DNA from 2 places in the Amycolatopsis lurida genome. Region 1 is predicted to be linked to the other one. Evidence: predicted binding sites of a transcription regulator. Region 1 holds the regulator's gene; the other holds the start of a gene.
What was found. The regulator HspR, encoded in region 1, represses chaperone genes until heat shock. The targets are predictions, from matches to a motif close to ANNTTGAGTNNNNNNNACTCAANNT.

Region 1 (7,215 bases):
GGCGGCTTCGGCTTTCCGGGTGCGGGCGGTGGCGGCGGTTTCGACGTCGGCGACATCTTCGGCCAGGCGGGTCAGCAGCAGGGCGGTTTCGGCGGTCTCGGCGACATCCTCGGCGGTCTCTTCGGCCGCCGCGGCGGCGCTGCCGGTGCCACCGCGAACCGTCCGCAGCGCGGCTCGGACGTGGAGACCGACGTCCGGATCGACTTCGCGGAAGCGGTCAAGGGCGCGACCCTGCCACTGCGGCTGTCGAGCCCGGCGACCTGTTCCACCTGTGGCGGCAACGGCGCGAAGCCGGGGACTTCCCCGAGGACGTGCGCGACCTGCCAGGGCAGCGGGCTGGTCAGCCGGAGCCAGGGCGCGTTCGCGTTCTCGGAGCCGTGCCGTGACTGCCGCGGCCGCGGCACGATCATCGACGATCCCTGTCCGGAATGCGCGGGCGAGGGCATCAGCACCCGCACCCGCACGCTGACCGTGCGGATCCCGCCGGGCGTCGCCGACGACCAGCGGATCCGCCTGGCCGGCCAGGGCGAACCTGGCCGTGGCGGCGCGCAGCCGGGTGACCTGTACGTCCGCGTGCACGTCGCTCCGCACGCGGTGTTCGGCCGCAAGGATCTCGATCTGACGATCACCGTGCCGGTGTCCTTCACGGAACTGGCTCTCGGCGGCACGATCACCGTGCCGACGCTCGAGGGCAAGGTCTCGCTGAAGGTGCCGCAGGGCACGGCGAGCGGTCGCGTGCTCCGGGTGCGAGGCAAGGGAATCGCGAAACGCGACGGCTCGCAGGGCGATCTGCTGGTCACCCTGCAGGCGGCCATCCCGGCCAAATTGGACGACAAGGCCCGTGAAGCGCTGGAGGCCTACGCGGAGGCCATGGCCGACCACGATCCGCGACCGGAGATCACCGAACTTCTCGAAGGCAGGTGAGCACGATGTTCGGCGGGCTGCCGCACGGTGCGGACGAGGACACCCCGGTGTTCGTCATTTCGGTGGCGGCGCAGCTTTCCGGCTTGCACGCGCAGACCCTGCGGTCCTACGACCGCCAGGGTCTCGTGTCGCCGGGCCGGACCTCCGGCGGTGGACGGCGTTACTCGATGCGGGACATCGCGTTGCTGCGCGAAGTGCAGCGACTGTCCCAAGAGGACGGTGTCAACCTCGCCGGCATCAAGCGGATCATCGAGCTGGAGAACCAGGTCGACGCGCTCCGTGCCCGGATCGCCGAACTGACCGAGGAACTGACCGCGGCGTACGTCGCCGCCGAACAGACGGCCGCGGCCGTGCACGCCTCCTACCGCAAGGATCTCGTCCCGCTGCGGCAGCAGACGGCACTCGTGGTCTGGAAGCCCAAGAAACGCACCTAGTCTCGCGTGACCGAGTACGACACAAGCGTGATTGAAGCCGTAACTCACGAGTTACGGCTTCAATCACGCGAATGACGGCTTCGATCACGCGAGTTACGGCTTCAAGCACGCGAAACCTGCGGGGGAAGACGAACCCGCGGCGTCAGTAGGTGACGAATTGCGTCATTGGCCGGGGACCAGGGTCCGGATCTGCTGGACCTCGCCGGTACGCGAGTCCATGATCCGCTGGGCCAGCGCCTTCGCCTCCGGGTTCTTGCCGTCCTTCAGTTCGGTCCTCGCCAGCGCGACCCCGTTGTGCTGGTGCGCGACGAAGATGTCGGCGAAGTCGAGGCTGAACTCCGCGCCGTCCTTTTTGGACAGTGCTTCGAGCAGTCCCTTGTCGGTGAGCCCGTCACCACCGTGATGGTGGTGCGCGTGCGGATCCGCCGATCCCGTCTCGGGTTTGCCCCAGGCCTTCAGCCAGTTCCGCATGTCGGTGGTCTCGGTCTGCTGCGTCGCCTCGATGGCGGCCGCCAGATTCGTCAGCTCCTGCTTCTGCCCCTGCTTGGTCTTCACCAGTTTGACGATCTCCACGCCCTGGTCGTTGTGGGCGATCATCATCTGAAGGAACATCACGTCGGCGTCGTTGTACTGCGTGGACGCCGCCGCCGACTGGGGGACCGGGGAGAGCGGGGCGCCGGCGTTGGGGGGTGAGCCGTCGCCGGCCCCACAGCCCGCGAGGGCCACGAGACCGGCGACGAGTACGAGGGCCAGCTTCACTGGCGTGTCCACAGCGCGGGCGTGTTCGGCGGTTCCCAGCCTTGGATCGCCGTATGCGCCAGCTGGCACCGGTAGGTGGCGCCGCCGTAGGTCACCGTGCTGCCGACCGAGTAGGACGTCCCGGCCGCCCAGGTGCCGCCGGTGGGCGGGTTGGTGGTGCTGGTCGGCGGATTCGACGTCGTGGGCGGGTTGCTGGTGGTCGGCGGGTTGCTGGTCGTGGGCGGGTTGCCGCCGCCGATCTGCAGGTCGATGCAGCTGTAGAAGGCCATCGGCGTGTCCGCGATGTTCCAGATGGCGAGCACCTTCTGGCGGCCGCTGAAGCCGTTCAGGCTCACCGTGTGCGACGTCGGGTCCTTCGGCGCGGAGTTGTTCCCGCTGATGTCGGCGATCTTGGTGCCACCGATGTAGTACTCGTAGTTCGTGGTCCGGTGGTAGGCGGTGAACTTCCAGTTGAAGGTCACGCTGTTGCCGACCGACGCGGCGGGCCACGGCTTCGATTCGTCGTTGAGCTCGGCGAATCCGGGGAGACCACCGTTGCAGCTGCGGAGCCCCTTGGGGCCTTCGACGCTCTGCGGTTCGTAGACGATGGCACCGCAGCCGGAAACCTTGCCCTGGGCGCAGTTCGCCTGGCGGCTGGGCGGGGACAGCACGTAGCCGTGGGCGCTGGCCACCTGCGGGACGGCCACGATGGCGATCGGGGCGAGGATCGCACCGGCGGCGGCTGCCACGAGCTTGCGTTTGACGGTCATGCCGGCTCCTGGGGGATGGAACGACGGTGTTCCCGTGAGGGGGAGCAATGTGGTCTAGACCATAAATCCGCCGGTGATCCCGGTCAATGATTCACTGACCTACTGCTGCGTCGAGACCAGGTGGAACAGCCGATCGGCCTAATACGAAGGACGCATCGCCTCAGTCCAGGGTGAAGGGGTCGTACTTGATCCGCGCCAGGTCCGTGCCCGCGGCGAGCAGTTTCGCGATCGTCGCCCGGATCATCGACGGCGACCCGGCCACATATACGTCGCGCTCCTTCCAGGCACCGCGCTGGGTGACCGCCGTGGCCAGCGTGCCGCGGTCGCCGCCGGTGATGGTGCCTTCCTCGGTCACCGGGGTCACCGTCAGCCAAGGGCAGGTGACGGTCAGCCCGCGGAGCTCGTCGAGTGCGTAGAGGTCTTCCGGTCGGCGGCCGCCGAAGAACAGGTGCACCGGTGGGTTGTTCTTCCAGCGCGACATTTCGTCGAGCAGGGCGAGCAGCGGCGCGACGCCGGTGCCGCCGCCGACCATCAGCAGTGGACGGCTTTCGGTGCGCTGTACCGAAAGCGCCCCGAGCGACGGGCCGATCCGCCAGACGTCGCCGCGCCGGGTGTGGTGGACGATCGCGCGGGAGACCCAGCCGCCGCGCACGGCGTGCACGTGGAACTCCATCGTCCCGTCGTCGTGCGGCGCGGTGGCAGGCGAGAAGTACCGCCACATCCGCGGCCGCTGCGGGACTTCGACGCTGACGTAACCGCCCGCCCGGTACGGGAGCGGCTGGTCGGTGCGGACCTTGATCACGGCGACGTCGCGGGAGGCGAGGCGGTGCTCGACGACGGTCGCCTTCCACCACGCCGGGCCGATCTCCTTGCCCGCGGCTTCGCGCATGTTCTTCGAAATGACGCCGTACGCGGTGACCCAGGCGTCTTCCAGTTCCGGTGTCCAGTCGTCCTTCAGGAACCTTTTCAACGCGGCGATCAGCGCGACGCCGACGGCGTCGTAATGGCGCCCGAGGACGTCGAACTTGCGGTGGTCACGGCCGAGCTGACCGAGGAACGTGGCCAGTTCGTCGGGCCGGTCCACCATCTGGACGACGTAGACGAGTGCGCGCAGCAAACGATTTCGCTGCGTGGCCATGTTGATCGGGAACAGCGCCCTGGCGTCCGGCGAAACGGAGAAGAGCACGCCGTAGAAGTACTGGGACAGCTCCTCGGCCTTCGTTTCGACGGCGGCGAAACTCTCCCTGATGAGCTTGGCCATCTCGACGGTCTTGTCCGCCGACGGCGTTTCGATCAAGGGCGGAACGGGAATCGGTGAAGATCTCGACGAACTGGGTGGATGCTCGTACTTCACTGTTTCGGCAGTCATGGGTGAACGATTTTCTCCAGTTGGATCGGGCATATTCTCCAGACCCGATGTCATCGTGCTCGTGTTCCCCCGAGGGTTCCCGACTGTATGCCCGAACGTCGCGAAAGGATCCACGAATGGTTGTTTCCCGCTCGAACGGAGCAAACGATATACGCGCCGTCAGCACCGTCTGGCACTAAGTAAAGGTGATCAAGCGGGCGGGAATTTCCTTGCTCACCAGTGGTTTTCGCCACCGGGGCCGGAAAGCGTGATCCGCCGATCGGGTGGGTTTTTCTCCGTGATTACCGCGTCACGTAACGGTATGCGCCCCGCGGCTGATCACCATTGTGGAATCGAATTCCTAGTCGATGGTGAAGGGGTCGTATGCGATCTGGTCGAGCGCGCTGCCCGCGACCAGCATCCGGGACACCGTCGCGCGGATCATCGCGGGCGAACCGGCGACGAGGATCCGATGCCCCGGCCAGGATCCCTGCTGTGTAACGGCTTCCGCGAGCGTGCCCTGCACACAGCCGGGGGCCTCTTCACCGTGTTCGACCACCGGTGTCACGGTGAGCCACGGGTTCGTGGCCGCGAGGGCGCGCAGCTCGTCGAGGTCGTAAAGGTCCTCACGCGACGGTCCGCCGTAGAACAGCTGGACCTTCGGGTTCTCGCCCCACTGCGCGAGGTCGTCCAGGATGGCACGCAGCGGCGCGATACCGGTACCACCGGCGATCATCAGGACGCCGCGGCCGTCGGTCCGGTCGACCGAAAGCCTGCCGAGCGGCGGCCCCAGCCGCCAGACGTCACCGGGCTGCGTGTGGCTGACGATGGCGCGGGACACCCAGCCGCCGTCGACGGCGCGCACGTGGAACTCGATGCCGCCGTCCTCGCGCGGCGCGTTCGCCGGCGACAGGTAGCGCCAGAGCCTCGGCCGCTGCGGGACTTCGACGCTCATGTACTGACCGGGCTGGTACGGCACCGGGAATTCGGGCTGGACGCGGACCAGGGCGAGATCCCAGGTGAGCCGCCGGTGTTCGAGGACGGTGGCCGACCACGACGCCGGGTTGACGTCGGCCGCGGCGGCCTCCTGCATCGCGCGGGCGACGATGGTGAACGCCTCCGCCCAGGCCCGTTCGACCTCCGGTGTCCAGTCCGGACCGAGGTGGTTCTTCAGCGAGGCGAGCAGTGCGGTGCCGACGGCCTCGTAATGCCGCGGGATGACACCGAACTTGCGGTGGTCGCGGCCGAGCTGGGTCAGGAACGGCACGAGGTCGTCGGGCCGGTCGACCATCTGCACGATGTGGACCAGCGCGCGCACCAGCCTGCCGCGCTGGACCTCCATGTTGATCGGGAAGAAGTCGCGGGTCGCCGGCGCGAGGGTGAACAGCATCCCGTAGAAGAACTGGGAGATCTCCGGGATGAAGGGCTCCGACTTCGCCCAGGTGTCCCTGATGAGCCGCACCATCGCGGTGACCGCGGGCGGGGCTTCTCTCGGCGCCGAGGACCGCGGCACCGGACTGACCGCGTCGGCCGTCACGGGCTGGGAGTCGCTGATCGGGTAGCGCATGCCGGAAGACAGTTCCCCAATTTCACGGACGAGGATCCACTGGAGAAGAATTCACCGATCATTCACCTCTCCGGTCAGTGGCTGTCGGGCCGGTCGGCTGGTTCCGGCTCGTTCGCGAGACTAGCCGCCGAGAGCCCTTTTGCCCGCATCGTTGCTCCGGACGGGTGTACTGGAAACCGGTCGGCAGTGGGCGATCTCACGAGGTAAATAGTTGTCTTACGCAAGTGTCGCCGAATAAAGTTGTACTGTACAAGTAGCCAGGAGGCACCGATGAGCTCCGCCGACGACGCCAGGGTCGAACTGATGCGTGAGTTGAAGGCGGCCTCCCAGCTGCAGCACGCCTGGATAATGCAGGCCTGGCAGGACGATCCCGGTCTGCACCCGGCGGCCGCGATGCTGCTGTCCGACCTGGCGAAGCACGGCGAAGCGCGCCCATCGGAATTGGCCAAACGACGCTTTGTGGACCTTTCGGTCATAAGTCGTCAAATTTCCCAGCTGTCCGCGGCGGGCATGGTGGACCGCCGTCCCGCGCCCGAGGACGGCCGCGCGTCGATCATCAGCATCTCCGAGCGCGGACGCGCGGAACTGGGCCGCAGGCGGGCCGGATATCTGGAGTTCATGGAGCGCGCGCTCGGTGACTGGGACGACGAAAAGGTCCTCGAACTGACCACGCGGCTGGCGGAGATGAACGCGGACGTCCGAGCGGCCCTGTCCGTCCGGACATGCGACGTTTGACGGCGGCCGTTCCTACCCGCCGGTCTTGACTGAACGGACCTTTCGTAGCGCCGTGACGACGGTAGCGTCGTATCAGTGCGTAACCGGGTCGCATTGCTGGTCGCCTTGGGAATCGACAACTTCGGCTCGGGACTCTTCCTTCCGCTCGGGCTGGTCTTCGTCATCCGTGTGGTGGGTCTGCCCCTCGCCGAAGCGGGGACCGCGGTCACTCTCGGTGCGTTCGGCGGTCTGCTCGTTCCCGCCATCGCTGGTCGCCTCGTCGACCTGATCGGCCCGCGGACGGTGATGATCTGCTCCCACGTCCTGCAAGCCGCCGGAACGAGCGCCTTCCTGCTGGCCGACGGGTTCGCCGGTGTCGTCGGCGCGTCCGTCATGCTCGCGGCCGGGCAGCAGCTTTTCTACAGCTCGCAGTTCTCGCTCATCGCCGACGTCGCGGGCGAAGGACCGAAGGACCGGCCGTTCGCCGAAGCCGCGATGGTCCGCTCCGCCGGCTTCGGACTCGGCGGGCTCGCGGCGGCCGGACTGCTGGTGTGGATCGGGCGCGAGGGTCTGTACGTCGCCGTGATGGTCGACGTCGCGACCTTCGTCGTCGCCGCGGCCATCCTCTCGACGCTGGTCACCCCGGCCCCTCGGCGCCTGCCGTGCCGCTCGGGGTCCGCGCGGGTCTGGCGGAACCGCCCGTACCTGGCGCTCATCGTG
Region 2 (7,215 bases), 4.3 Mb from region 1:
AGGGCGAACAGAACGTGTTCGCCGCCGTCGTCCCCGTCGAATGAACCATCCCCGAGAAGAAGGGCCCATGAAGAGCCTCGCCGTACTTCCCGCCGCGCTCGCCGTCGTCCTGCTGAGCGGTTGCGGCGCCGATCCCGCTCCCGCGACCGCGCCGCCGCCGTCTCCCGCCCCCACGGCCGACCAGGTCCTGGCCGGTACGCCCTGCGGCGAGGTCACCGGCTTCCAGGGTGCGAAGAACAAGGTCGTCGTGCGCGGGAAGGCCGAGTGCGCGGAAGCGACACAGGTGCTCACGGACTATTTCGCCAAGCTGACGCCCGCCGAGGCGGCGTCACCGCAGGGACCCGGTCCCGTGGTGGTCGGGGCCTGGACATGCGGGAGCGGGCCGAACGATCCGGTGACGAGCTGCTCGACCGAGGACGAGCGCCAGATCGAAGCGACCCGCTACTGAGCGACATGGGGGGGTCCGCGCTTTTTCCGGCACTGGGCCCCTTCAGTCGTTCACTGGAGCCTCAGCAGGACTTCGCGTTCGAGTTCGCCGACGAGAAGGTACTCGGGCCGATACCCGGGCGGGACCACGAAACAGACGAGACCCGTGGTGCCGTCGAAAGCGCCGGGTGCGCCCGCGCAATCCTTGACCCGCTCCGGCTCACCGTGTTCGTCGGCCGACAGCTCCAGTGCCGTGTCGCCGAGGCGGGACGCCTCGATCCGCAAAGTGAGGACGTGGAATCCGCTCAGCCAGGCCTCGGCTCCCTCCGGCGGCCCAGGCCTGCTGTCGAGCACACGCACCGCCGCCTCCCCGGACACGGCGGTCTGTCCACGGGCGAACACCGGCGGCGGCCCCCATAAGTCGCGACGGAGTTCCCAGAAATTCGGGACCGGGTCGGCCGCCTCACGGTAAGCCGTCCCGCCGAACCCGACCGGCGTCAGCACGACGAACGCGGCGAAGGCCAGCCCGGCCAGGAACGGCGGCGACTTCCGCGCGGCCCCCGGTCTCGCCACTTTGACCAGTACGACGGCCGCGAGCACCAGGAGCGCCAAGCCGAGGGACATCGCCGCGATCTTTTCCCACGGATGGTGGGCTTCCACGACCTTGTCCGCCCCTCGCACGGACAACACCCTGTCCGTCACCGACGAAAGCCGGGCGACCACCGGATCAGCGAGGCCGAACGCGTCTCGCGTCGGCACTTCGATCGCGCGGCCGTCTTCGGTGATCGCCAGGACGTCGTAGGTGGTATGCGGGCCGTCCTGTCCTTCAGTGGTCTTGGAGTTCCACTCCGAGACCACCGCGCGCACGTCGTAAGTGCCGGCCAGCCCTTCGACGGCCCATCGTCCGGCGAAGGCCGCGACAGCCCCCCAGACGACCCCGATCACGAACGCGAGGATCATCGCGTTCGTTCGCCGCTCGTCTTTCCGATCCAGTTCCGGGAAGACCACCAACACCCCCTGTCCGGCTCGGCCAGCTTATTGGCCGACGCCGCCGCACGGCACGGGATTTGTACCCACCCCCTTGCGATCCCCAGTAAGAGTCGTCTAGACTCAAACTATGCTCACCAGGGAAGACGCCGTGACGCTGATCGAGAACACGGTCGACGCGGCCGCTCTGTTCGCCCGCCATCGCTACCGCGAACTGGCGGCCGTGCTCCACCCCGACCGCAACCCCGGCGACGAGCGCGCCCACCGCGCCGCCGCGATCCTCAACCGCCTCCACGACGACTGGAAACGCGCCCGGCGCCAGACGGTCACCACGGCGACGTCCGCCTACACCCTCACCTCGCCGCACGCGGTGGGCAGCGTCGCGACGACCTACCTGACCACCGGGCCGTATCTGGTGAAACTCGTCCGCGAACCGGCGCTCAACCCGCTGATCCACGCGGAATGGGCGGCGCTGCGCACGCTCGACGGCTTCACCGAACGGCACCGGTGGCTGCGCCCCTACTACCCGCGACTGCTGGACACCTCGGGTCCGGTGGCCAGGGGTGACCGCGCGTTCAGCGTCCTCGATCCGCTCGTCGACGGGTTCGTCACCCTCGCCGATATCGGGAAGGCCTTTCCCGGCGGGCTCGACGGCCGCGACTACGCGTGGATGCACCGTCGCCTCCTGCGTGCCGTGGCGGGCGCGCATCGCGCGGGCGTCGTTCACGGGCACCTCACCGCGGACAACGTGCTCGTCCATCCGGAGCGGCACGGCATCGTCGTCGTCGGCTGGTCCTTCGCGGTCGAGGACGGTGTGCTCCCGCTGGCGGCGGACAAGTCCGTCCAGTACCCACCGGAAGTCCACAAAGGACTACCGGTGACCGCGGCGACCGACGTCCACATGCTTCACCGCATGATGCTGGAACTCCTGGCACCGGACGAAACCCGCCAACGTGAGTTCGCGACTTGGTGCACACAGGAGGCCCCGGCACAACGCCCCGACGCCGCCGATCTGCTCGACGAATACGACGCGCTGCTCGACGACCTCTACGGCCCCCGCACCTTCCGACCCTTCACCATCCCCGAGACAGGAGCCTGACCATGGGACACGGACACTGGGACGACAACGCCTACGCCGCCGCGAAGACCTTCCGGAAGGCCAAGGGCGAGGACGACTTCGGCTACACCGCCGATCTCCGCTCCAAGCCCGCCAAAGACTGGAAGGTCGCACCGGCGCTCGACCCGCTGAACGCGGTCCGGGAATGCCGGGATTCGGCCGACCACGCCGATTCGACGCCGATCGCGGTGCTGTTCGACGTCACCGGCTCGATGCGCCGGGTGCCGCGGGTCATGCAGGGCAAGCTCGGCAAACTGCACGGCCTGCTGAAGCGCCGGGGGTACCTGGCCGACCCGCAGGTGATGTTCGGCGCGATCGGCGACGCCGACAGCGACCGGGTTCCCTTGCAGGTCGGGCAGTTCGAATCGGACAACCGGATGGACGAGCAGCTGCGCACGATCTTCCTCGAAGGCGGTGGCGGCGGGCAGAAGAGCGAGTCCTACGAACTGGCCGCCTACTTCATGGCCCGGCACGTCGTGACCGACGCGTGGCAGAACCGGGGCCGCAAGGGCTACCTGTTCATCATCGGCGACGAGCTGAACAAACCCGCGCTGGAGGCACGCCACATCCGCCGCGTGATCGGGGACGACGTGCGCGAGGACATCGACCCGGCCTCGGTGTACCGGGAGCTGGCCCGCAAGTGGCACGTCTACTTCGTGCTGCCGAACCAGTCGTCGTACTACAACGACCCGGAGATCGGCGAACACTGGAGCGGTCTGCTGGGTCAGAACTTCCTGAAGCTCGACGATCCCGGCGCGGTGTGCGAACTGATCGCGGCCACCATCGGGCTGGAAGAGCGGGTCGTCGACGTCGACCGGGCGCTCGCCGATCTCGCGGACGTCGGCTCGGTCGCCGAAAGCAAGGCGGTCGGCAAGGCGCTGGCGAAGCTGGGTACCAAATCGGTCGTCACCTCGGCGGTGCCGGAGCCGGGCGGGCCGAGCGACGTGGTGTTGCGATGAATCTCCTGGACGGACACGTGGTGGTGGTCGGGCTCGGCTTCGGCGACGAAGGCAAGGGCGCGGTGGTCGACGCGCTCTGCGCCGCCCGGCCCACCACCGCCGTGGTCCGTTTCAACGGCGGCGCGCAGGCCGCGCACAACGTCGTCGTGGACGGGCGGCACCACACGTTCAGCCAGTTCGGGGCCGGCACGTTCGCCGGCGTGCCCACCCATCTGTCGCGATTCGTGCTGGTCGAGCCGTTCGCGCTGGCCGCCGAAGCTCGGCGGCTCGAAGCGGTCGGCGTCCGGAATCCGCTCGCGTTGCTGAGCGTGGACGGCCGGGCCCTGCTCACGACCCCGTTCCACATCCACGCCAACCGGGCACGGGAGGAAGCCCGGGGCGCGAACCGGCACGGCTCGTGCGGGAAGGGCATCGGCGAGACCGTCTGGTACTCGCTGTTGCCCGGGGCCGCGCCGGGTGACGTGGTGGAGAGCCAGGAGGTGATCGGGACGCCGGGGGAAGCGCCCACGGTCGCCGACTGTGCCCGGCCGTCGGTGTTGCGGCGCAAGCTGGACGCGCTCGCACGGTTCTACGCCCCCCTCGCCACGCCACCGCACAGTGTGGACGAACTGGTGGCGCTGTACCGCGATTTCGCGGACGCGGTGCGGATCACCGACGGGGACGAAACGGGGCGGCTGGCGGATTCCGGACGGCTGGTCTTCGAGGGAGCGCAGGGGGCTCTCCTCGACCAGCACCACGGATTCCATCCGCATACGACCTGGTCCACCACCACGCCGCACAACGCCCGCGCACTGCTGGGCGCGCGCCCGCACGCCGTCCTGGGTGTCACGCGGACGTATCTCACCCGGCATGGCGCGGGACCGCTGCCGACCGAGTCCGCCGCCGTGCTCGCCCGCTTTCCGGAGGCGCACAACGAAACCGGCGAATTCCAAGGCGCGTGGCGGGCGGGCCATCTCGACGCGGCCCTGCTGGAGTACGCGGTCGCGGCCTGCGACGGCGTGGACGCGCTCGCGGTGACCCATCTCGACGCGACCGGGCTGAAGGTCGTACCCGCGGACGGCTCCCCCGCCGTCGACCTGCCGGATCCGCTGGCGTGGTTCGGCGAGCGGCTGCCGGTGGCCGTCGCCGGGTACGGCCCGGACAGGGCCGGTTACCGGGTCACCGAGGCAAGGTCGACAATCAACGCGTGATCGAGTCGACGCCGGTGTCCGTTGACGTGCTCGTGGTGCGGTTCGCGCCCGGCACCAGGAAAGTGCTGCTGGGAATCGCGCCGCGAGCCGCCGAGCCCTTCGCGGGGGAACTCGCCTTGCCCGGGGTACTGCTCGGACTCGGGGAACGGCTGAGGGAGGCGGCGCACCGGGCGGTGGTCGGCAAACTCGGCCTGCCGTCAGACGCGCTTTCGGCGACGGGACAGCTCGCCACCTTCGACGAGCCGAACCGTGACCCCCGCGGTCCCACGCTCTCCATCGCCTTGTGGGCCACGGTGGATCCCGCCCTCGACGAGCCGGGGAACGTGGTGTGGGCTCCGCTGGACGAGGTCCCGCCGCTGGCGTTCGACCACGACCGGATCGTGGCGGACTGCCGTCCGATGCTGGCCGAACGGCTGTGGCGGGACGTCGCCTTCACCGCCGGGCTGCTGGGGCGGATCTTCACGACGGCACAGGCGCTGGACGTCACCGAAGCGCTGACCGGGGACCGCCCCTATCCGGCCAACCTCGGCCGGACCATGGAGCGGGTCCCCGGCTTGCGGCGCACCACCGAACACGCGGCCGCCCTCCCCAAGGGAGGACGGCCGCCGTCGTTGTGGCGCTGGGAGTGACGAGGTCAGATCCCGCAGGAGGACGCCGACCAGAACCGGGTGGACCGGTGCGCCACATGCGTGTGGTCGTTGTGTCCGGGGTAGCCCGGGCCGAGGATCTCACTGAACCCGTGGTTGCGGGCCTGCTTGGCCAGCCCGCAGAAGCCCTGCGAGCCCGCCCCGAGGTCGACCGCGTCGCCGTAGAGGTGACGGCTGTTGGTCGCCCCGCCGACGGCGTTGTTGCACGCGACGCTGCGGAAACCACCGTTGACGTCGATCGGCCGGTCGCCCATGGCGTGCCGCATCGCCTGCAGCTTCCACATCGAGACCAGTGCGTTGGCCTTCGCCGTCGCCGCTGAGACGTTGCCGCCCGACCAGTCGGAGTTGCACCGGTTCAGTTCGGCGTAGGTGAAGTTGATCGGCGTGCAGTCGTCGTCCTGCAACGCGTAGAGCTTCGTGAACGTCGCCGATCCGGCGATGCCGTCCGCGGCCAGGCCGTACGCCTGCTGGAAACGGGTGACCGCGGCCTTGGTGCCCGCGCCGAACTGGCCGTCGATGGCGAGCACACCCCCGTAACCGGGGTAGCCGGCGACCCGGATCTGCAGTTGCCGGACGTCCTCACCGGACGCGCCCTCGGACAACGTGCGTCCCCAGGAGTAACAGGCGTCGGCGACGGAGACTTCGCCCGCCGTCACCGGGCCTGGATCGGCGGCGGCCGGGGTGGCCACCGCGGTACCGAGCCCGGCCACCAGGGCGAGCATCGGCAGGAGGAAACGAATGCGCATGACAGGAACACCTTTCAAGGCAGGGAAGGTGAGACCCGTGACCCCCACGGGTTGTCAACGATTCACTGCACGGGATGCTAACGCGGTTCCTGCTACCGCGCTGTGGGTCGTTCGACCCACACAGTGAGCCTGCTTGGTCTCGTGAGTGGTAAGGACGGTTCTAACCGTCCTTACCACTCACGAGGCCACGCGCGGTCAACCCTTCAGCTGCGGGAAGTCCTCCTCGCGGAACTCCCCCGCCGGCCGCCCGTCGGCCTCGTTCTCGCGGCCGCGCAGTTCGACGCGCCGGATCTTGCCGGAGATCGTCTTCGGCAGGTCGGTGAACTCCAGCCGGCGGATTCGCTTGTACGGAGCCAGATGTTCACGGCAGAAAGCCAGGATGGACACCGCGGTGTCGGCCGTCGGTTCGTGGCCGTTCGTCAGGACGACATACGCCTTCGGCACCGCGAGCCGGATCGGGTCCGGCGCGGGGACGACGGCCGCTTCGGCGACCGCTTCGTGTTCCAGCAGGACACTTTCCAGCTCGAACGGCGAGATCCGGTAGTCCGAGGCCTTGAAGACGTCGTCCGTGCGGCCCACGTAGGTGATGTAGCCGCGTTCGTCGATCGATCCGACGTCCCCGGTGTGGTAGAAGCCGTTCGCGAAGGCCGCGGCGGAACGTTCCTCGTCGTCGGCGTACCCGGCCATCAGACCGACCGGTCGCTTTTCGAGGTCGAGGCAGATCTCGCCCTCCTGCGCCCGTTCGCCGGTGACCGGGTCCACGAGCGCCACGGTGAAGCCCGGCATCGGGCGGCCCATCGAGCCCGGCACGACGTCCTGCCCGGGCGTGTTGGCGATCTGGACACTGCTCTCCGTCTGCCCGAAACCGTCGCGAATCGTGACGCCCCAAGCCTTTTCGACCTGGTCGATCACTTCGGGGTTGAGCGGTTCGCCCGCGCCGACCACCTTGCGCGGCGGCGTCTTCAGCACGGTCAGATCCGCTTGGATGAGCATCCGCCACACCGTCGGCGGGGCGCAGAAGCTGGTGATACCGCACCGGTCCATCTGCGCCATCAAGGAAACCGCGTCGAACCGCGCATAGTTGTAGAGGAACACGGTCGCCTCGGCGTTCCACGGCGCGAAAACGTTGCTCCACGCGTGTTT

Region 2: BLW75_RS05410 (adenylate cyclase) is a predicted target of HspR. The motif match lies at 1,519-1,543, and genes of this name have one in related genera.

Annotation. Positions count from the first base shown of each region.
Region 1 covers NZ_FNTA01000004.1:4,309,369-4,316,583, forward strand. Annotated here, with positions in the region: gene dnaJ (molecular chaperone DnaJ) at 1-924, shown strand, start outside; gene BLW75_RS25585 (heat shock protein transcriptional repressor HspR) at 930-1,358, shown strand; gene BLW75_RS25590 (DUF305 domain-containing protein) at 1,521-2,129, opposite strand; gene BLW75_RS25595 (lytic polysaccharide monooxygenase) at 2,114-2,866, opposite strand; gene BLW75_RS25600 (globin domain-containing protein) at 3,027-4,127, opposite strand; gene BLW75_RS25605 (globin domain-containing protein) at 4,576-5,679, opposite strand; gene BLW75_RS25610 (MarR family winged helix-turn-helix transcriptional regulator) at 6,052-6,516, shown strand; gene BLW75_RS25615 (MFS transporter) at 6,592-7,215, shown strand, end outside.
Region 2 covers NZ_FNTA01000004.1:7,514-14,728, forward strand. Annotated here, with positions in the region: gene BLW75_RS05395 (hypothetical protein) at 1-44, shown strand, start outside; gene BLW75_RS05400 (hypothetical protein) at 68-448, shown strand; gene BLW75_RS05405 (hypothetical protein) at 499-1,386, opposite strand; gene BLW75_RS05410 (adenylate cyclase) at 1,544-2,512, shown strand; gene BLW75_RS05415 (hypothetical protein) at 2,515-3,489, shown strand; gene BLW75_RS05420 (adenylosuccinate synthetase) at 3,486-4,679, shown strand; gene BLW75_RS05425 (NUDIX hydrolase) at 4,676-5,308, shown strand; gene BLW75_RS05430 (D-Ala-D-Ala carboxypeptidase family metallohydrolase) at 5,314-6,072, opposite strand; gene BLW75_RS05435 (AMP-binding protein) at 6,268-7,215, opposite strand, start outside.